DNA from 2 places in the Apilactobacillus intestinapis genome. Region 1 is predicted to be linked to the other one. Evidence: predicted binding sites of a transcription regulator. Region 1 holds the regulator's gene; the other holds the start of a gene.
The links. Region 1 encodes LexA, which represses DNA repair genes until DNA is damaged. Its sites were predicted from a motif close to CNAACANNTGTTNG; they were not measured.

Region 1 (11,525 bases):
ACTTACATGTGGAGCTAACTTGTGTTTACCGAATTGCTTACCGAAAATGTAAGCACCTGAGTCAGTTAACCAAACGATAAATAGTGCGTAGAATAATACCGCAATACCAACATGTCTAGCAGCAATAAAGTAATGGAAGCCCATTCCAATGTATAGCATTGCAAGTGTAATCACACCAGCATCATCAAATGAAAAAATGTTCTTAGTAACAACATTTCTTAACATCAATAGCATTACTACTAAATAGAACAAAAAGTTAACTGATAGAAATGATGGTAGACCATTGAACCAGTTACTTGGTGCAATTAATAAAGTTACACCAATAAATGATAGGATTGCTTCTGGTGAAATTACTAACTTTTTCTTCATGATTAGTACTTCAGACATCGCAACAATTCCTAAAGCAATTGCTCCAATTTGAATAAAAATGCCACCCAATAAAACTATTGGCACAAATAATAATAAGGCAATAATTGCCGTTAATACTCTTGTTTTCATAATAATCTCCTAATGTTACTTGTTTTTTAATCCCCCAAAACGACGATGACGTCCTTGGAACTTGGCAATACATTTCATTAAATCTTCTTTAGTGTAGTCAGGCCATTTAGTGTCATCAAATACGAATTCACTGTATGCAACTTGCCATAATAAGAAGTTAGATAATCTTTCTTCCCCACTTGTTCTAATCAATAAATCTGGGTTAGCAAATTCTCCAAGTGATGAAGTCATTAAATTTTCACTAACGACGTCCTTATTAATGTCATCGACATTTAAACTTCCATCAGATACCTTTTGAGCAATCTTTTGAACTGCTGTAACGATTTCGTCCTGGCTTCCATAGTTTAAAGCAAAGTTCAAAATCATTCCATCGCATTTCTTAGTGTCCTCAACAGCATCATTGATGGCCTTTTGTGTAGACTTAGGTAATTGATCTACATATCCCATAACGTTAACTCTAACGTTATTCTTTACTAAATTTGGTACAAAAGTAGAGAAAAATTTCTCTGGTAAATCCATCAAGTAGTTAACTTCTTGATCCGGACGTTTCCAGTTTTCGGTAGAAAAGGCGTACAAAGTTAATGCCTTCACACCTAAATCACTAGCTGCTTTTGTAATGTCCTTTACAACGTTCATTCCCTTTTTATGTCCAGCAATTCTTGGCAAATGTCTTTGTTGGGCCCATCTTCCATTTCCATCCATGATAATGGCAATATGTTTGGGAATATTATTGTAGTCAAGTTCTGTGGTAGTTTTTTTCTTAAACTTAAACATATATACCTCGCCTATTAGTACAAATAAAGGATGAGAAACAATCCTCATCCCACATTTGTAAAGTTATTTTATTGGATTAATCTCCATTCGCCACGTTTAGCTTCTACTAAAGTTTCGAAATATTTTAATAATTGGTTAGCGTCGTTTGGACTATGTTCACCTAAAAGATTTAATCCTTCACCCGTAGGAATTGGATCACTTAAATCTGTAATTTCAGTTTCATTTTCAATTGTTGCTTCAGTAAACGCAACAATCCAATCATCTTCAATTAATTGTGAAACCACAAAAAAGATGTTGAAATCGTCAGTAACATATACCGGCATAACATAGATTCCATCTTGAATTTCTTCAAGTTGATTACCATTGTAAGACAATGCTTGCTTGGTATCATCGTTCATACTTTCAGATAGTTTGAAAACCATCTTATTGAATTCCTCTGTACCTGGTGTAACTTCTTGTTCTTGCATGGTGACATCCCCTTTTATTAGTTTATCCGTTTAGTACTTCCTTTTCTTTGGCAGCAATAACGTCATCTAAATCTTTGATTTGTGAATCTGTCAACTTTTGAACCTTATCTTCTAGTGCGTGAGTTTCATCATCTGTAAAGTCATCGTTCTTGTTACCCTTCTTTACAGCGTCCATAGCTTCACGACGTACATTTCTAATAGCGACTTTACCTTGTTCACCGGCAGCCTTAACCTTCTTAGAAATTTCTTTTCTACGTTCTTCAGTTAGTTGTGGAACAACTAAACGAATGTTATCACCATCGTTAGCTGGGTTAATACCAATATCAGCTTCAAGGATTCCCTTTTCAATATCATCTAGAGCTGATTTGTCATATGGAGTAACCATAATAACTCTAGCTTCAGGAACAGTGATTGAAGCAATTTGGTTTAATGGTGTTGGTGCACCATAGTATTCAGCAGTAACACCGTTTAATAGACTGGCGTTAGCACGACCTGCTCTAATACTTGCTAATTCTTGTCTTAATGATGCAATTGACTTTTGCATCTTGTCTTTTGCTGTATCTAAAATTTCATTTTGAGTTGCCATACTTTATTTCCCCTTAACTGTAGTTCCGATTTTTTCACCCTTAACAACTTTTTCAATGTTGCCGGATTCATTTAAGTTAAACACTACTAATGGAATATCGTTGTCCATTGATAATGAACTTGCTGTAGTATCCATTACTTGTAGGTTCTTGTTAATGATATCCATTTGAGTTAATTCATCAAATTTAACAGCATTTGGATCCTTGTTAGGATCAGCTGAGTAAATACCATCAACTCCGTTTTTAGCCATTAAAATAGCATCTGCATGTACTTCAGCAGCACGTAAAGCAGCAGTTGTATCTGTTGAGAAGAATGGGTTACCTGTACCACCAGAGAAGATAACGACACGATTCTTTTCAAGATGACGAACTGCCTTTCTACGAATATATGGTTCAGCAATTTGTCTCATTTCGATTGAGGTTTGAACTCTTGTTGGAACACCAAGTGATTCTAAGTTTTCTTGTAATGCTAAACCATTCATAACAGTTGCTAACATTCCAATGTAATCAGCTTGTGTTCTTTCCATGCCCATTTTTGAACCAGCTACTCCACGCCACATGTTACCGCCACCGACAACAATAGCAATTTGAATTCCTAGTTCGTAAACATTTTTTACTTCTTGCGCAATTTTCTTGATTACAGGTGGGTTAATACCGTGACCTTCATCACCAGCAAGTGCTTCACCACTTAGCTTTAAAACAATACGCTTATATTTTAAGTCAGACATCGAATTTCCTCCATTACATGATCGTTAATTTAATTTTAGCATAATATGAAATTTAAAAACAGTTTATAACCGCAATTATTTAATTATAAATATGTATAAAAAAAGGATACGTATCCGCATCCTTTTTCATTGATTATTTGATTTGTGAGTTAACTTCGTCAACAAAGTTAGTTTCTTCTTTTTCGATACCTTCACCGACTTCGTAACGAACAAAGGCCTTTAGTTGACCGCCGTTTTCCTTAACGTATTCAGCAACAGTCTTGTCTGAGTCCATAACGAATTCTTGGTCAGCTAAACTAATTTCAGCAAGGAACTTGTTTAGACGACCTTCAACCATCTTTTCAACGATGTTTTCAGGCTTGCCTTCTTGTAGGGCTTCCTTCTTTAGTTCTTCTCTTTCAGCTTCTAATCTGTCTTGAGGAACATCGTTTCTGTCTAGGTATTCTGGCTTAGTAGCAGCAATGTGCATTGCAACGTGCTTAGCAACAGTTTCGTCAACACCTTGAATTTGAACTAAGGCACCAATTAGACCTTGGTTGTGTAGGTAGTGACCAAAGCTTTCGTCATCGTTCTTAGTTAAAACAACGAAACGACGTAGAGTGATCTTTTCACCAGTAATTTGAGTAGTGTTGATGATCTTGTCGTTAACAGTTTCACCATCAACGTCAAGTGCTAAAGCAGCTTCAACATCAGCTGGCTTAGCTTCAACAATCTTAGCTGCGATTAAATCAATTAGGTTCTTGAAGTCATCGTTACCTGAAACAAAGTCAGTTTCAGCGTTAACTTCAACGATAGCAGCATCGTTACCGTGAGTAACAACACGAGTTAAACCAGCAGCGGCAACACGGTCACTCTTCTTTTCAGCTTTTGCGATACCCTTTTCACGTAAGTATTCTAGAGCTTTCTTTTCGTCACCATCTGAAGCAACTAAAGCTTTCTTAGCATCCATCATACCTACACTTGTCTTTTCACGTAATTCTTTTACTTGAGCAGCAGTAATCTTTGCCATTGTTATGGCCTCCTTAAGTTTTATATTAAAAAAGGCCGACTCATCCCAGGCCTTATCGGTCCAAAAACATGAGTCAGCCTAAGTGTTCAAACAAAATCAATATTTAAAAAATATTACTTGTCTTCACTTTCATTTTCATCTTTAGTGTCTTCGAATGTGCTTTCGCTAACATTTTCTTCACCTTGGTTACCTTCAATGATAGCGTCAGCCATCTTAGCAGTAATTAGACGAACGGCACGAATAGCGTCATCGTTTGATGGGATAATAACATCAACGTCATCTGGGTCAGTGTTAGTATCAACCATAGCAACGATAGGAATGTTTAACTTGTGAGCTTCGTGAACAGCGATTTGTTCTTTACGAGGGTCAACGATGAACATAACATCTGGAATCTTAGGCATGTCTTCGATACCACCAAGGAATTTTTCAAGCTTGTCAGTCTTCTTCTTTAGAAGAGCAACTTCTTTCTTAGGTAGTCTTTCGAAAGTACCATCTTCAGCCATCTTCTTAAGATCCTTTAGGTACTTGATACGGCTTTGAATAGTGTCCCAGTTAGTTAAAGTTCCACCTAACCAACGGTGATTAACGTAGTATTGACCTGCACGTACAGCTTCTTCTTGGATTGAGTCTTGAGCTTGCTTCTTAGTACCAACAAATAGTACAGTAGCGCCCTTAGCAGCTTCATCCTTCATAAAGTTGTATGCTGAATCAATCATCTTAACAGTCTTTTGTAAGTCGATGATGTAGATTCCGTTACGTTGGGTAAAGATGTATTTCTTCATCTTAGGGTTCCAACGACGAGTTTGGTGACCGAAGTGGACACCAGCTTCTAGTAATTGTTTCATAGAAATAACAGCCATGTTAATAGCCCTCCAAAAATAGTTTTTTCCTCCCCGTCAATCTATCAATTCAGAAACTATCAAGAAATAGCACTATCTGAGTTGTCATGACAGGTGTGAATTGGTAATAAATACCGAATATTATTGTATATTAAACTCCAACATTTATCAAGCTAAATATTACAATTTAACAATCTTATCTGATTTACCTGTGTTGATAAGGTCTCTGTTAGCGTCCAATGATAGAGTAACCATGTTTCTAACCGCTGTTTCAGTGTAGAAAGCAATGTGTGGGGTAATCAAAACATTGTCTCTGCTCATTAGGTTCTTTAGACGATCATCTGAGATATCATCGAAACTATCAAAGTTAACATTGAAAACACCTACTTCTGATTCATAAGTATCCAAAGCAGCACCTGCTAGTTTACCTGAATCTAAAGCCTTGATTAACGCGTCAGTATCAATTAGTGATCCACGCGCAGCGTTAATAATGTATGAACCATCTTTCATTTCTGATAAAGTCTTTTCATTTACCATGTGTTCATTTTCCTTAACGGCTGGTGCGTGTAGTGAAATGATATCAGCTTGTTTGTATAAATCGTCTGGAGTATCAACGTAGATACCTTGTTTTTCTAGTTCAGGGTTTCTGAATGGATCATATGCAATCACCTTTGCGCCGAATCCACGACAGATATCAACTAATACGTGACCAATACGACCTGTTCCGAAAACACCAACGGTCTTTGAGTTTAATTCTTGACCAATTTCAGGAGCCCATCTTAAGTCACCTGAACGTTGCTTGTCTTCAAAACGTTTTGTATTTCTTAGTAATCTCATAATTTCAGTAATTGCTAGTTCAGCAATTGCATTTGGAGAATATGCTGGAACGTTTGTTACAGTAATTCCATTTGCTTTTGCAGCATCAGCATCAACGTTATCTACCCCAACGTTTCTTAGTGATAGGTACTTGATGTTAAAACTACCTAATTTATCTAAAATTTCTTTAGTGTATGGTTTTTGTTGGTAAGCAACCACACCATCAAATCCATTAGCTTCTTCAACAGTTGATGAATCAAGTAATTTGGTTTCAACCTTTACTTCTACTTCCGGATTTTTTTGTTCCCATTCTTTTAAATATGGCATTTCATCATTTCTGATTCCATAAGCAATAATTTTCAATACAAAAACCTCCAAATATTCATCGTTACAGTTAGAATTATAACACTTAACACCGTGTCTTAAAGGCTTAGACCGTATTTAGATAAATTTACCCCATTTTCATTTAGGTATTCTAACTTCTTAGTTCTGCTCTGATGTTTAAAATGATACTCGGCACTCAAAGCATCATGTTTATTGTCAAAACTTTCGGAATATATCATTTCGACTGGCAAATGATTGCGGGTGTACTTGGCGCCCTTTCCACTTTGGTGTTGTTCTAATCGATGTTTCAAATCAGTCGTGTATCCACCATATAGTGAATCATCCCCGCACTTTAAAACATACATATAAAACTTATTCTCCATATAAAATCTTCCTTACAAAATCTGTATATTCGTTTGAATTATCTCTATAAACAAAAATTGGTGGTAGTACCTTGGTTCCACCATTCTTCCCCGCTTTGATTCCTTCAACTAGAATCATGTTTGATTCTTTTCCCTCACGTGGATAAATGTATTGAATCCTTTTTGGCATTACGTTGTGAGATTGCATGGCATCAAATAGTTCTAGCATGCGATCAGGACGGTAAACAAAGAACGCTTTAGCATTTGTCTTTAAAAGTCCCTCACACACGGTTAGGATTTTGTCTAAATTAGTTGTGATTTCATGTCTAGCAATTGCTAGGTATGGATTTGGATTCTTCTTACTGTCCTCTAAATCGGGAAAATAAGGTGGGTTACAAGTTATCACGTCAACAGAATCCTTGTCCACATAATCAAATGTATTATCAAGGTCATCGTTTATCACGGTCAACTTGTCGTCTAAGTTATTTAAACTAACACTGCGTTTTGCCATGTCAGCCAGTTTGTCTTGTAGTTCAATTTCGTAAATATGCCCATTGGTTTTATGTGACATAAATAACCCAACTGCACCATTGCCGGCACACAAATCGACAGTCTTTGAAGTACTCTTCTTGGGCAACCTAGCAAAGTCTGCCAAAAGTACCGCATCCAATGAGAATGAGAACACTTCGGGATTTTGAATTATCTTTATATCATTACTATATAGTTGATCTATTCTTTCGTTTTCCTTTAAAACATCGTCCACTTGAATATTCCACCTTATTTTTTCTTGCATAAATCAATAATAATAGAATACTATTAAATAATAAAGTACGAGAGGAGTTTATTTAATGTATTCTTTTTTAAAGTTCTTATGTAGAATCATTTTATATCCAATTAACGGAATGCCTAAGTTTGAAAACAAACAAAGAATTCCGGAAGGCAATTACATATTAGTTGCACCGCACCGTACATGGTTTGACCCATTGTACTTTGCCCTAGCAGCAAGTCCTAAAGAATTTGCTTTCATCGCTAAAAAGGAACTATTCAAAAACCCACTTTTAGCATACGTATTAAGACATGCAAACGTATTAAGTGTTGATCGTGAAAATCCTGGCCCATCAGTAATTAAGGAACCTGTTAAGATTCTTCAAAGCTCTGACAAGTCACTAATCATTTTCCCTTCAGGAACTAGACATTCTCAAGCACTAAAAGGTGGCGCTACTTTAATCGCCAAGCTTTCTAAAGCACCTTTACTTCCAGCTGTTTACCAAGGTCCACTTACCTTTAAGAGTTTGTTCTCACGTAAGAAAGCTGTCATCAACTTTGGTGACCCTATCTACTTGGACAAATCAATCAAGCTAAATGAAGAAGGTCAAAAAGCAGTCGAACAACAAATGCAAGATGCTTTCGATAAGTTAGATAAAGAAATTAATCCTGACTTTAAGTATGTTGACCCATCATCAGAAAAATAAGCAATAAAAAAAGACTTAATTTTTGAATTAAGTCTTTTTTTATTTATTTGGCGTTAGCCTTCATACTGTTCATCATTTGATTTAACTTCTTAGCTGAAGGTTTTTGACCCATTTGTAGCATCATTGCTCTTAATTGATCCTTGTTAATTGGGGGATTATCTTTAAGATATTTTTCCATGTACTTACGTGCCATGAAGAATCCACCGATCAAACCTACGATTAAAGCTAAAAGAATTAGGATAATCCATAAGAATGTTGACATAATTCTTCCTCCTCCCGTTAGTTACTATTATTAATTTTACACAACTTAATTATTAAATTCAAAAAAAGTTTTAATCGTCACGTAAACCTTTTTTACGTTGAACTTCCTTAACCTTTTCTGGTGTAACTTCTTTACCTTCTTTATTGAAAACTTGAACCATTTCAATTTGGCTTCTCATGTTTTCTTTAAAGCGTTTTAGGTATTGTTTTCTAAGGTCAGCTCTTTCAGCTTCTTCTTCCTTAGTCAATCCACTTTCCTTAGCTTTGTGGGCTAATTCATTAATACGTGGGATAAGTTTCTTTAAAATTGGATCTTCTGCTTCTGACATTTCATTATCTCCTTTACGAACATTTGTTTTTATTTTCCCGTTATGCTATATTAAAGCTATTATATTACAAGAAACGGGGTATTTATGTGACTTTTTCAAAAGAAGAAAAGACTTCTAAACAATTAGCTATTTTAGAATTTATCTGGAAAAGAATCAATAGCCAAGGCTATCCTCCTACAGTAAGAGAAATAGGTGAAGCCGTTAATCTTTCATCCACATCAACCGTCCACGGTCATTTAAGTCGCCTTGAAAAGAAGGGTTTTATCGTTAAGAATCCCGCTAAACCAAGAGCGCTTGAAATTACCGAAGATGGTCTTAAGAAAATTGGGGTTAACACACACCCTGGTGAAATCCCTGTTTTAGGTACCGTTGCTGCTGGTGAACCAATCCTAGCGGTTGAAGATACATCAGAATACTTCTCAATGCCTGACCAATACGAAAACTCAGATGATGTTTTCATGTTAGTCATTCAAGGTGAAAGTATGATCAACATCGGTATTTTAAACGGTGATAAAGTCATCGTTAAAAAGCAATCAACTGCTGAAAATGGTGATATCGTTATTGCAATGACTGATGAAAACGAAGTCACTTGCAAACGATTCTTCAAGGAATCTGATCACTATCGCCTACAACCTGAGAACGATAACTTGGCTCCAATCATCTTGGATCAAGTATCAATCGTTGGTAAGGTTGTTGGATTATACCGTGACAGTATTTTTTAAAATACTTCACCTTCGTAGTGATATTCAGGCATTTCTTTGAAATCGAACTTTTCAACATCGGATACCTTTGTTAGATATGACTTAGATCCGTTTGATAACATCAAGTTAACAATCGCATCTTTTTCATGGAATAAAACAACTGGTTTATCAATTGCATAAGCATACCCAATTTCGAAAGCTGTACCGCTGTCAACATTGTCGTCTACAAAGTCGATAATCGCGATAACGGCATCAGCTTTTTTTATTTCATCCACGTCAAGTTGGAAAACATCTCTAGACCATTGGCTACTACCAATTTCTGCCCCGTCGTTGACATTTGAGTTTCTTGGGCTAAAGTATCCTGAAACTGAAGGATTGTTATCCAATGCCTTTTCAATTCTTTGAATACGGTCAATTTGTTCATCATCAAAAAATGGTCCTGCTAAATATAATTTCATGTCAGTCTCCTACTTTCTTCCATAAATTCTTTGGTGGTCTTTTACCCCTTCAAGGAAAAATTCCGCCTTATCATTACTAGTATCCAACTTGATATCACCATCAGCGATTGGAATCCAGTTAGTAAAGATTTCTTCGTATTCTTCAACAGAAACTTGTTTTCTTGACTTCAAAGCATCATCTAATGATTTTGCTAATTCATCGTTTCTGAAGTTATCCTTTAGTTTCATTGGGAAGAATTCACCCTGTGCACCTGAGCCATAACTGAATAACGCAATACGATCACCAGATTGTAAATCATCTGAGTTATTAATTAATGATAGGAAGTTCAAATACAATGAACCGGTGTATAGGTTACCAACGTTTTCGTTGTAGATACGACCTTGTTCGAATTCTTTCTTCAAGTTAGCTTGTTGTCCTTCATCGGCTTCATCAATGATTGATCTTAGTGCCTTAATTCCCATCTTTGGATAAGGTAAATGGAATGTCATTGCTTTGAAATCAGCAATGGTTTGACCAGTGATTTCCTTGTATTCATCCCATGTCTTCTTAAAGAAATCAACGTAAACATCGTTTGAATAGTGACCATCAACAACGGCTTCTGTTCTGTACAATGGTCTCCAGAAATCCATTACATCATCAGAATAGAATGTACTTGGGCCATCGAATTCGGCAATTGAAGGATTGGCAGAAATTACCATGGCAACGGCACCCCCACCTTGAGTAACTTCACCAGGTGTCTTAATACCGTATCTAGCAATATCGGCACCAATTACTAGGGCTTGTCTTTCAGGATGGTTTTGCACATATTCTTTGGCCATTTGAAGACCAGCAGTAGCACCATAACAAGCTTGCTTTATTTCAAAAGCACGAGCTCGACGGCTTAAGCCTAACATGTTTTGTAAGTAAATAGCAGCAGATTTGGAGTTATCTACCCCTGTTTCTGTTCCAAAAATAATTAAATCAATTTTTTTACGATTATCATCATCAATAATCTTGGTACAAGCATTTGCTGCCATTGTGACAACATCTTGGGTATTGGGAATTACAGCTTGTTTCTTTTGGCCAATTCCAATCAAGTACTTGTTTGGGTCTTCGTTTCTAGCGTTAGCTAGATCGACCATATCTAAATACATATCTGATGAGTAAAAACTCATCTTGTCAATTCCAACATTCATAATGATAATCCACACTTTCATATAAATATTATTTTAATTGTACTATGAAACAACATTCTTCACAAAAGAAATAACAAAAAGGCGCACCGTTAAGTGCGTCTTTTTATTTTTCAAATTGCTTCTTTGCCTTTAAGAATGCATCAGCATAGTAGTAAGTTTTTTGATAGGTTTGTTCACCTGTGTATTGGTTAGGATATTCACCCCAGATGGAGAATGCAGCTCCAATATTGTTCTTGCTCTTAGCAAGATTCTTCTTGGATTGGTCATTCCACATGCTCATCTTCCATTTTTTAAATTCACTAGTCCAAATCTTCTTGGATTCTTTTGTGAATGAAGTAGGATCTGTAATCATGTAAAGATAGTAATTATTGTAGTTGATTGTCTTAAAGCCGGCCTTGTTTAGTTCAGGCAAAGTGGCACGCATTCTGATGTTATCTTTACGGTCCTTACTTGAACTAACCTCACCAGTTAAACTCCAGTAATTAATCAAAATATCCTTGTGATATTTATTTAAAACAGCTTTATGGAAACTATCATTCCACATTTCAAGTTTTAAATTATGTTGCTTAACGTAATCATCAATTGCATTGATGTATTTAACAGCCGCATTTTGGTCACTTCGATTATTAATGGTGATTTCATCGGCACCAACAATAATGTGGTATCCCTTTGGTAATAATCCAACGTATTCACTCAAAAGTTTCTTAGAAAAATCTAGAGTTGCCTT
Region 2 (11,525 bases), on a different contig from region 1:
CTGATTTTATCAGCGAATTCATTAATCTTTCTCAAACGGTGATTGATTCCTGACTTAGAAATCGCCCCACTTGGCAATGATTCACTTAATTCCTTTAAACTAACTTCTGGCATCTTCATTCTGGTGATGGCAACTTCGTATAGTTTTTCAGGTAACTTATCCAATCCGACGGTGTCATCAATGAATTGAATATTAGAAATTTGCTTGGTTGAAGCATTAGCAACCTTGTTCATATTAGCATTTTCACAGTTTACTAATCTATTCACAGAATTTCTCATATCACGCATGATTCTGACATCTTCGAATTTCAACATCGCATTGGTTGCACCAATTAATTGCAAGAAGTTAGCAATCTTTTCTGCTTCTTTCAAGTATGTGATGTATCCACTTCTTCGATCGGTAGTTCTGGAATTCAATTCGTATTTGTTCATCATTTCTGAAATCATGTCGTTGTGTTCTTCGTACAATGAGTAGATTTCTAGATGGTATCTGGAAGTTTCTGGGTTGTTCACAGAACCCCCAGCTAAAAAGGCCCCTCTTAGATATGATCTCACTTGGGAATCATCCTTCAGTAATTCAATTGGCACTCTTTCCACGATTTGGTAGTTATCAAAAATCCCTAAGTCATCTAGGATTGCTTGCGCTTGGTTAGCGATTCTTACGACGTAGACATTGTTCTTGTTTAACTTCATTTTCTTTCTAACAACAAGCTTACTTTCCACTTCGTAGAATTCTAAAATCAACTTATAGATACGACGAGCGATGGCTGGATTTTCGGTTTGAATATTTAAAATAATTTTACGATTGGCTAACGAAATTGATCCGTTCATTCGAATTAATGCCATTAGTTCTGCCTTGGCATTTTCCTTATGAACTTCTAGAGTCGTTAGTTCCTTTTTTACGTCACTTGCGTATGACATTTTTAATCATCCTATCTTTTTGAAACCAGTTTGAATAATGTATCGGCAACCTTTTTTCCATCATGGAATGCCCCTTGGTGACTTAACATTAAGAAGTCATCGTAGATGCATTCACATCCCATTGCCTGAATTGCTTTTTCATCGTGTTTAACCGGATTTTCAATCTCGTTAAACACTTCTCGATTAATTAGATCAGTATTAACTGGTTGTTTGTTTACGATTACGACGTCAATGAAGTTGGACTTCATATGACGGTTTAAAACTTCAACGTGTTGAGCGTCTGAAAAATGGTCTGTTTCACCCTTTTGTGTCATGATATTACAAATGTATACCACCTGTGCTTTAGACGCTAAAACGGCCTTTCCTAGGTTCTTAATCATTAGGTTTGGCAAGATGCTGGTAAACAGACTGCCAGGACCTAAAACAATTTGGTCGGCGGCCAAAATGGCATCAATGACCTTTTGATTGGCATGCGGAATTTCGTCTTGATTGTCACTGGATTCTACCCAAACACGGTTAATCTTTTTATCCGCATAGGTGATTTCGTATTCACCGGTCATGGTTGAACCATCATCGAACTCGGCGCAAAGCTGTAGTTTTTCGTTGGTGGCTGGATAAATCTTACCAGTGATTTCCATCATCTGACTTAGTGCTTCAACGGCGACGTTCACATCACCCTTCATTTCTGTCATTGCGGCAATGATTAAGTTACCTAACGAATGTTCAGACAAGAAATGATCGCCCTTTTTAAAACGGTATTGAAACAAGTCTAGCTTGTCCTTTGACAAATTAGATAATGATACCAAGACATTTCTGATATCTCCAGGAGGAACAATATTAATTTCATTGCGCAAACGACCTGACGATCCACCATCATCTGAGATGTTCACAATCGCAGTGATGTCAATATTTTCGTTCTTTAGATTATTTAAAATAACTGGTAAACCAGTTCCGCCACCAATGACGACAACGCTTTTTCTCGCCTGATTGTCCTTCATCAAATCGTTTCCTCCTTTCAATTTTTTCAACTAAGAAAGTATAACACACATACCCGGGCGTGTCATTTCAAACACAAATAAAAAAGCGTGTCATCACGCTTTTTTATTTTCTTGCTTCTTTAGTTCGTTTGGTATCACGTTCTAGGACTGGTTTTAAATATTGACCAGTATAGCTTTCCTTCACCTTGACGATTTCTTCAGGAGTTCCAGTAGCGATGATTTCACCACCACCATCTCCTCCTTCAGGTCCTAGGTCGATAATGTGATCGGCTGTCTTAATCACGTCTAGGTTATGTTCGATAATTAAAACAGTGTTGCCTTGTTCGACTAGTTCATGTAGGACAACTAACAAGCGGTTAATGTCATCGGTGTGTAAACCAATGGTTGGTTCATCTAAGATGTATAAGTTGTTTCCAGCTGACTTTTTGTATAGTTCAGAAGCTAACTTCATTCTTTGCGCTTCCCCACCAGACAAGGTAGTTGCTGATTGGCCAAGTTGAACATAGCCAAGTCCTACTTCATCAATGGTTTCTAGTTTTCTAGTAATTTTTGGAATTGATGAGAAGAAATCAAGTGCTTGATCCACAGTCATGTCCAAGACATCAGAAATGTTCTTGCCCTTGTATTCAACTTCCAGTGTTTCGGCGTTGTAACGTTTACCATGGCAAACTTCACAAGGTACGTAAACATCTGGTAGGAAGTTCATTTCAATCTTTAGAATTCCATCCCCATGACAGGTTTCACAACGACCACCCTTAACATTAAAACTGAAACGACCCTTTTGGTAACCACGAAGTTTAGCTTCGTTTGTTTCAGCAAACAATGTTCTAATGTCGTCAAACACTCCAGTATAGGTAGCAGGATTACTACGAGGCGTTCTTCCGATTGGATTTTGGTCGATGTTAATTAGCTTATCTATATTCTTATATCCAGAGATTGACTTGTACTTACCTGGCTTTTCGGAGTTATGGTTTAGCTTTTGGGCAATCGCACGTTTAACAATGCGGTTAATCAATGTTGATTTACCTGAACCAGAAACACCAGTTACGACGTTAAACTCACCTAATGGAATTTCGGCAGTAACGTTCTTCAAGTTGTTTTCAGAAGCGCCAGTAACCTTAATCTTCTTACCGTTACCCTTACGACGTTTCAATGGGACTGGAATGAACTTCTTACCTGATAGGTATTGACCAGTCAATGAGTTGTCGTTTTGAGCCACTTCGTCGGGAGTTCCAACGGCCATTACCTTACCACCGTTGGTTCCGGCACCTGGTCCGATATCAACAATGTAGTCGGCAGAACGTTGAGTGTCTTCACCGTGTTCTACGACAACTAGGGTATTACCCAAGTCACGCATCGATTTTAGTGAAGAAATCAAACGGTCGTTATCGCGTTGATGTAACCCAATTGATGGTTCATCCAATACGTATAGCACTCCTGATAGGTTTGAACCGATTTGAGTAGCTAAACGAATACGTTGTGATTCACCACCAGATAGTGTTCCGGCAGTTCTAGAAAGTGTTAGGTAATCCAATCCCACGTTCTTTAGGAAAGTTAGTCGATCAATGATTTCCTTTAGGATTGGTTTAGCGACAACACTATCCTTTTCACCGAACTTCAATTGAGAGAAGAAGTTTAGTTCTTTAACAACGTCTAGGTCGGTTGCTTCACTGATGTTTAATCCGTCAACCTTCACACTTAGTGCTTCTCTGTTTAAACGGAAACCGTGACAAGTTTGACATGTTAATTCAGTCATATATAGACGCATTTGGTCTCTGGTGAAATCACTGTTAGTTTCCTTGTAACGACGGTCAATGTTGTTAATAACCCCTTCAAAAGGTGCATCGGTGTCTCTAATTCCACCGAAGTTACTGTTGAAGTGGAAGTGGAATTCTTTTCCGTTGGAACCGTATAAAATTAGGTCACGTTGCTTCTTAGGAAGCTTTTTAAACGGAGTATCCATATCGATACCAAATGCTTCACAGGCTTGTTCTAGCAAGCTTGGATAGAACTTGGAACTAATTGGATTCCAGGGTTCGATTGCCCCTTCGTTTAACGTTTTATCCTTGTCAGGAACAACCAAACTTTCGTCTACTTCTAGTTTCATCCCTAAACCATCACAGCTTGGACAAGCGCCAATTGGTGAGTTAAATGAGAATAGACGTGGTTCCAATTCACTAACTGTAAATCCACAAAGTGGACATGCGTAGTGTTCGGAAAAAATTAAGTTGTCACCCCTACCCATCAAGTCGGCAACGGCATAACCGTCACTTAGTCTCAATGCGGTTTCAAGTGAGTCTGATAAACGAGATTTGATACCATCTTTAACGATGATTCTATCAACCACGATTTCAATGTCGTGATACTTGTTCTTGTCTAGTTGAACGTCATCTTCAATTTCGTGAACTTCTCCGTCAGCACGGTATCTAACGAAACCTTCACGCTTAATCTTATCGATAACTTTCTTGTGTTGACCTCTTTGTTGTCTAACCACTGGTGATAAGATTTGAAGCTTGGTTCTTTCTGGAAGAGAAAGGACTTCATCAATCATTTGATCAATTGATTGTCTAGTAATCTTGGTTCCATCGTTTGGACAGATTGGTGTTCCAACACGTGCCCATAGCAATCTAAAGTAGTCGTTAATTTCAGTAACAGTTCCAACTGTTGAACGTGGATTCTTGGAAGTGGTCTTTTGGTCAATCGCAATCGCTGGACTTAATCCTTCGATTGAATCAACGTCTGGTTTGTCCATTTGACCCAAGAATTGACGTGCGTATGAAGACAAACTTTCAACGTATCGACGTTGTCCTTCAGCATATAGCGTATCGAATGCTAATGAACTCTTTCCTGAACCTGATAAACCGGTCATAACAGTCAATTTGTTCTTAGGAATTTCAACACTGATATCTTTTAAGTTATGTGCTCTAGCACCTTTAATGACAATTTTATCGTTTTGCAAGTTTTTGCCCCCTTACATTTGACCCTTTAATTCCATGACAGTATCACGCAAAGCTGCTGCTTTTTCGAAATCAAGTTTAGCAGCTGCATGCTTCATTTCCTTGGTCAATGTTTCAATCATTTGCTTTTGATCCTTCTTAGATAGCTTTTGGAAGTCAGATTCAACAAATGAGTGATCTTCTGAAGAATCATCGTTCTTATTATTGTCGTAGCTAATAAGGTCCCTAATTGGCTTCTTAATGGTATGTGGTGTAATACCATGGTCTTCGTTGTATTTCTTTTGAATACTTCTTCTTCTAGCGGTTTCATCAATCGCCTTTTGCATTGAATCGGTCATGTTATCGGCGTACATAATAACCGCACCATTTTCATTTCTGGCGGCACGACCAATGGTTTGAATTAATGAACGTTCATTTCTTAGGAAACCTTCCTTATCAGCATCCAAGATGGCAACCAAGGATACTTCAGGAACATCAATTCCTTCTCTTAGAAGGTTAATTCCAACCAATACATCGTATTTACCTAAACGAAGATCACGAATAATCTTGGTACGTTCTAGTGTCTTAACGTCAGAGTGTAGGTATGCAACCTTGATTCCTAAGTCCTTTAAATAGTCGGTTAAATCTTCGGACATCTTCTTGGTCAAGGTGGTTACAAACGTTCTTTCATTCTTGGCAATTCTTTCATTGATTTCACCAACCAAATCATCCATTTGACCCATGATTGGACGCACTTCAACAGTTGGATCCAATAGTCCGGTTGGACGAATGATTTGTTGAACGATATTCTTTTCAGCGGTTTCTTCTAGTTCACGTGGACCAGGGGTGGCTGACATGTAGATTACTTGGTTAACACGTTCTTTGAATTCAGGCATCTTCAATGGACGGTTGTCCAAAGCACTTGGAAGTCTGAATCCATATTCGATTAGACGTTCTTTTCTGGCCTTATCACCATTGTACATTCCACCTACTTGTGGCAATGTTTGATGGGATTCATCGACAACTAATAAGTAATCATCGGGGAAGAAATCTAGTAATGTGTAAGGAGCTTCACCCGGTTTTCTGTTGTCCATGTATCTGGAATAATTTTCAATTCCGTTGGTGTAACCCATTTCGGCCATCATTTCGATATCATAAGTGGTACGTTGCTTCAAACGTTGGGCTTCTAGTAGCTTACCCTCTTTTTCAAATTCGGCAACTTGTTCCTTCATTTCTTCCTTGATACCCTTCAAAGCGTGATCCATGTTTTGATCATCGGTCAAGAAGTGGGTCGCTGGGAAGATGATGATATCGTCTTTCTTACCAATGAATTCACCGGTCAATGTATCGATTTCTTTGATTGAATCAATTTCATCACCGAAGAATTCAACTCGGTATGCATGTTGATCCCCAGAAGCTGGGAAAATGTCGACAACATCCCCGTGCACTCTGAAACGACCACGTTGGAAGTCGATATCATTTCTATCAAATTGAATTTCGACTAACTTTCTAAGTAGCTCGTCTCTTTCAATTTGTTGGCCAACACTCAATGGAATGGTGTGTTTGTAGTATTCCTTAGGACTACCTAATCCAAAGATTGATGAAACGGATGCGACGATAATGACATCATTTCTGGTAAGCAATGAGTTAGTGGCCGCATGACGAAGTTTATCAATTTCATCATTGATTGAAGAATCCTTTTCAATGTAGGTATCACTTGATGGAACATAAGCTTCCGGTTGGTAGTAATCATAATAACTAACGAAGTATTCAACCGCATTGTTAGGGAAGAATTCCTTAAATTCACTGTATAGTTGTCCAGCAAGTGTCTTATTATGTGACAAAATCAATGTAGGCTTATTAACGTTTTTAATCACATTAGAAATTGTAAAGGTCTTACCAGTCCCAGTGGCACCTAATAAGATTTGGTTCTTTTGACCATCCAAAACACCCTTAGTTAACTTACTAATCGCTTCGGGTTGGTCACCAGTAGGTTTGTATTTTGAAACTAAGTCAAATTTATTGTTCTCTTCACGTTTTATTTCCAAACAAAGTCCTCCTTTGTTTTTAACTCGGAGCTCTAGGCTCATTCACTGTAGTTTAATAATATTCTAACATACGAACAAACTTTCTAAAACTAATGTTCTCCTTGTAGGCACAAAAAAGACTGGCCAATAGACCAGTCTTTTTAATCACACCTTTTAGTGTAATGAAGATACGTATTCGAATGCGTTTTGACCAGCAATACCACCGTCACCAACAGCTGTAGTTACTTGTCTTAATTCTTTTTCACGTACGTCACCAATAGCAAAGATACCCTTTACTGAAGTTTCCATACGTTCGTTTGTCTTAATCCAACCTTTTTCGTCAGTAATGTTTAAGTTACTGAAAGGTTCAGTCATTGGGTTGTTACCAACATAGATGAAGACACCTGAAGCAGCAATTTCGCCTTCTTCGTTTGTCTTGTTGTTGATAGTCTTAACACCAGTAACCTTCATGTTGTCACCGACAACTTCGGTTACGTTAGTGTCCCAAACAAATTCAATCTTGTCGTTAGCAAATGCACGGTCTTGGATAACCTTTTGTGCACGTAATTGATCACGGCGGTGAATAACGGTAACCTTTGAAGCTAAACCTGCAAGGTATAGTGCTTCAGAGATAGCTGAATCTCCACCACCGACAACGACAACTTCACGGTTCTTGAAGAATGCCCCATCACATACGGCACAGTATGAGACACCTCTTCCACCATATTCGTCTTCGCCAGGAACGCCTAGCTTTCTGTATTGTGAACCAGTACCAATGATAACGGCACCTGCTTCGTAGCTACCTTGGTCAGTCTTAACAATCTTAGAATCACCTTTGTCTTCGATTGATTCAACTGTTCCATATTCGTACTTGGCACCGAAGTTTGTGGAACTTTCATACATTTCTTTTGCTAAATCTGGACCTAGGATTGACTTGAATCCTGGGTAGTTTTCGATTTCAGCAGTGTTGTTCATTTGACCACCGTAGATACCACGGTCAATCATCATTACTGATAAATTTGCACGAGAAGCATATAGTGCAGATGTCATTCCACCAGGCCCTGCACCAATAATAATTACGTCATACTTTTCCATAATTAAGCTCCCCCTTTCATTGAATTAATATATGATACTTTACTATCATATAAAACATTTGTCCATTAATTTGCACACAAACTAATTTTAATCTAACTTCTTAGCTAAGTCCTTGATGTATTGTTTTAATTCATCAGAAACTTCTGGGTGTTTTAGACCAAATTCGATGTTAGTTTGTAACCAACCAAACTTGTTACCGGTGTCGTATCTGTCACCCTTGAATTCGTGGGCGTATACCTTACCCTTTTTGTTTAGAGTATCGATGGCATCAGTTAATTGAATTTCGTTACCCTTACCAGGTTTAGTGTTTTCTAAGATGTCAAAGATGTCAGCAGTTAATAGGTAACGACCAATAATTGCTAGATCACTTGGAGCATCTTCTGGGTTTGGCTTTTCAACGAAATTAGTAACATCGTATAAACCGTCGCTAACTTCCTTAGCTGGGTTGATAACACCATATTTTGATGTATCTTCATGAGGAACCTTCATAACAGCAAGTGTTGATGAACCTGTTTCTTCATAACTGTCAATTAATTGCTCAGTCAATGGAGTTTCATCTGTCATCAAATCATCACCTAGCATGATAACAAATGGATCTTCACCAACGAAACTCTTAGCAGTATGAACAGCATCACCTAGACCATTTGGATGTTCTTGACGCTTAAAGTAAATGTTCAAACCGTTAGTTTCTTTAACAGCTTTTAGCATTTCATCCTTACCCTTTGATTCAAGGTTCAATTCAAGTTCAGTGTTTGAATCGAAATGATCTTCAATAGCACGTTTACCCTTACCAATAATAATTAAAATGTCAGTAATTCCTGATGCGATAGCTTCTTCAACGATTAATTGAATAGCTGGCTTATCAACTACTGGTAGCATTTCCTTTGGCATTGCCTTAGTTTCTGGTAGGAATCTAGTTCCTAAACCTGCTGCTGGGATAATTGCTTTTCTGATTTTCTTCATGAATATAAACTCCTATTTTATCGTATTTTCCTATTTCTTAAATATTAATCTAATTCAGCTCTACCCTTACGGTGCATTAGTTGAGAAATTGCATCATCAATTGTAATTTCCTTGTGTAATACCTTGTAGATTGCTGAAGTAATTGGCATATCAATGCCACGTTGGTTGGCTAGTTCGTATGCAGCTTCTGCAGTTGCGATACCTTCAATAACCATTCCCATGTTCTTAACGATATCATCTAAGGTCTCTCCTTTACCTAGTTGATACCCTGCACGCCAGTTACGTGAGTCACTACTTGTTGCAGTAACAATCACATCACCGAAACCTGATAGTCCAGTGAATGTTAATGGGTTAGCACCGAATGAAGTTCCCAAACGAGAAATTTCGGCAAGTCCACGTGTCATCAATGCTGCTTTAGCATTGTCAGCGTAGCCTAGACCATAAAGTGCACCGGCACCAATAGCAATGATGTTCTTTAGAGCTGCACCAATTTCAACACCGATGATGTCGTCATTAGTATAAACTCTGAAGTAATCATTAATGAATAATGATTGGATATGTTCAGCATCTTTGATGTTTTCTGAAGCAGTAGTTACTAAAGTAATATCGTGTTTAGCAACTGATTCTGCTTGACTAGGACCTGAAATAACTGAGATTGACTTACGATGACTTTCATCGATTTCATCAGCCAGAACTTCTGACATACGTTTGTATGTCTTTTGTTCAATCCCTTTACTACCATGAATAATGTTTACCTTCATGTCTAGTTCTTCTAGGATTTCGTTTACTTGTTTTGCAGTACTTCTTGTAACTTGTGCTGGAACAACAAATAAAATATCATCAACACCTCTAATTGCTTCCTTCATATCAGCGTAAGCAACTAGTTCTTTTGGATATGTAAAATCTTTGATGTATTTTTCGTTTGTGTGCTTGTTGTTTAGTTCATCAACTTGTGATTGTTTGTATGACCATAAACGCACTTCATTACCATTTTCAACTAAAATATTAGCAAGCATGCTGCCCCATGAGCCTGCTCCTAACACTGCAATTTTTTCTACCATAATAAATATAGCTCCTTAAAATTATTGTAACTTGCTACCATCTAGGTAGTAAGGCAAATCAGAATCATTTTTGCGACGATAGATCATTAATCCGATTGCTCCCAAGAATAGGATAATCGATAATAATTGTGAAACTCGAATTCCACCAAATAGCATTAAGCTATCTGTTCTCATCCCTTCGACAAAGAATCGCCCGAATGAGTACCAAATAACGTAAGATAATACCACTTCACCACGCTTGAAGAATCCTTGGACTTGGCGAAGATTCATCAATAGAACAAATCCTAACAAGTCCCATAGTGATTCATACAAGAAAGTTGGTTGGCGGTAAAATCCTTGAATAAACATTTGGTTAATGATGAAATTTGGTAAGTGTAGAGACTTCAAGAACGCTAAGCTGGTAATCTTACCAAAAGCTTCTTGGTTCATGAAGTTTCCCCATCTACCAATTCCTTGGCCCATAATCACAGTTGGTGCAATCACATCAAGCATTGACCAAACTGAAATTAATTTACTTCTACAGTATAAGAATACCACGACAAACGCACCAATCAAGGCACCATAGATGGCTATTCCCCCATCCCAGATTTTAACAATCTCGTTTAGATGTTGGCTGTAGTATGACCATTGAAATACAACATAATAAATACGGGCACAAATGATTGCCACTGGCAAAGCCCATAGAATCATATCGTATATATTATCTGGTTGAATCCCGCGTTTTCTTCCTTCCTTAACCGAAAGGTAAACAGCGATTAATACTGCTGTGGCAATAAAAATCCCGTACCAGTGAACTAAGATAGGTCCCAGATTAAACGCAATTTGATTTAACGCAATTGACATTTTTTTCACTTCCTAAAAAGAGGATTATTTTTTGTTACCTGAATTTTCTTTAATTAAACTGTTTAGGTTATCATCAAATACCTTTGTAGCATCATAACCCATCTTCTTAGCACGGTAGTTCATGGCTGCCGCTTCAATAATGATAGCTAAGTTACGACCAGTCTTAACTGGAATGCTTACTCTTTGCACGTCAACGTCAAAGATACGACGGGTTTCGTCGCCATTACCCAATCTATCATATGGAGTGTCATCAGACCAGTTTTCAAGGTGAACAATCAAGTCAACCTTAGTCTGTGAACGAACGGCACCGGCACCAAATAGATTCATCACATCGATAATCCCAATTCCTCTAATTTCTAGTAGGTGTCTTAGAATCATTGGTGCTTGACCAATTAGTGTTTGTTCATCTTGTTGGTATACTTCAACACGATCATCGGCAATTAATCTATGACCACGTTTAACAAGTTCTAAGGCAGTTTCACTCTTACCAATTCCAGAGTCCCCTGTCATTAGTACCCCTAAACCATATACGTCAATTAGCACACCATGAATTGATTTTCTTTCGGCTAATTTACCTTCCAAGTAGTTAGTCATGTTACTTAGTACTCGAGAAGTTGTTAGCTTTGAACCTAACACTGGAATGTGTTGGTTTTTAGCAGCACGAATTAATTCATCAGGCGGA

Region 2: the regulator LexA is predicted to act here: its motif matches at 6,974-6,987, upstream of uvrB (excinuclease ABC subunit UvrB).

Annotation. Positions count from the first base shown of each region.
Region 1 is NZ_JBMHFD010000001.1:124,545-136,069, reverse strand. Features, by position in the region: gene ACOMA7_RS00900 (phosphatidate cytidylyltransferase) at 1-498, opposite strand, end outside; gene ACOMA7_RS00895 (isoprenyl transferase) at 514-1,272, opposite strand; gene ACOMA7_RS00890 (hypothetical protein) at 1,341-1,739, opposite strand; gene frr (ribosome recycling factor) at 1,762-2,325, opposite strand; gene pyrH (UMP kinase) at 2,329-3,051, opposite strand; gene tsf (translation elongation factor Ts) at 3,185-4,060, opposite strand; gene rpsB (30S ribosomal protein S2) at 4,174-4,920, opposite strand; gene ACOMA7_RS00865 (D-2-hydroxyacid dehydrogenase) at 5,080-6,078, opposite strand; gene ACOMA7_RS00860 (GIY-YIG nuclease family protein) at 6,138-6,422, opposite strand; gene ACOMA7_RS00855 (tRNA1(Val) (adenine(37)-N6)-methyltransferase) at 6,412-7,164, opposite strand; gene ACOMA7_RS00850 (lysophospholipid acyltransferase family protein) at 7,250-7,873, shown strand; gene ACOMA7_RS00845 (YneF family protein) at 7,917-8,135, opposite strand; gene ACOMA7_RS00840 (DUF896 domain-containing protein) at 8,206-8,463, opposite strand; gene lexA (transcriptional repressor LexA) at 8,550-9,185, shown strand; gene ACOMA7_RS00830 (nucleoside 2-deoxyribosyltransferase) at 9,182-9,622, opposite strand; gene ACOMA7_RS00825 (hydroxymethylglutaryl-CoA synthase) at 9,632-10,798, opposite strand; gene ACOMA7_RS00820 (family 20 glycosylhydrolase) at 10,902-11,525, opposite strand, start outside.
Region 2 is NZ_JBMHFD010000005.1:61,396-72,920, reverse strand. Features, by position in the region: gene whiA (DNA-binding protein WhiA) at 1-920, opposite strand, end outside; gene ACOMA7_RS04725 (gluconeogenesis factor YvcK family protein) at 932-1,918, opposite strand; gene uvrA (excinuclease ABC subunit UvrA) at 2,022-4,877, opposite strand; gene uvrB (excinuclease ABC subunit UvrB) at 4,890-6,902, opposite strand; gene trxB (thioredoxin-disulfide reductase) at 7,056-7,979, opposite strand; gene galU (UTP--glucose-1-phosphate uridylyltransferase GalU) at 8,064-8,939, opposite strand; gene ACOMA7_RS04700 (NAD(P)H-dependent glycerol-3-phosphate dehydrogenase) at 8,984-10,000, opposite strand; gene lgt (prolipoprotein diacylglyceryl transferase) at 10,022-10,843, opposite strand; gene hprK (HPr(Ser) kinase/phosphatase) at 10,868-11,525, opposite strand, start outside.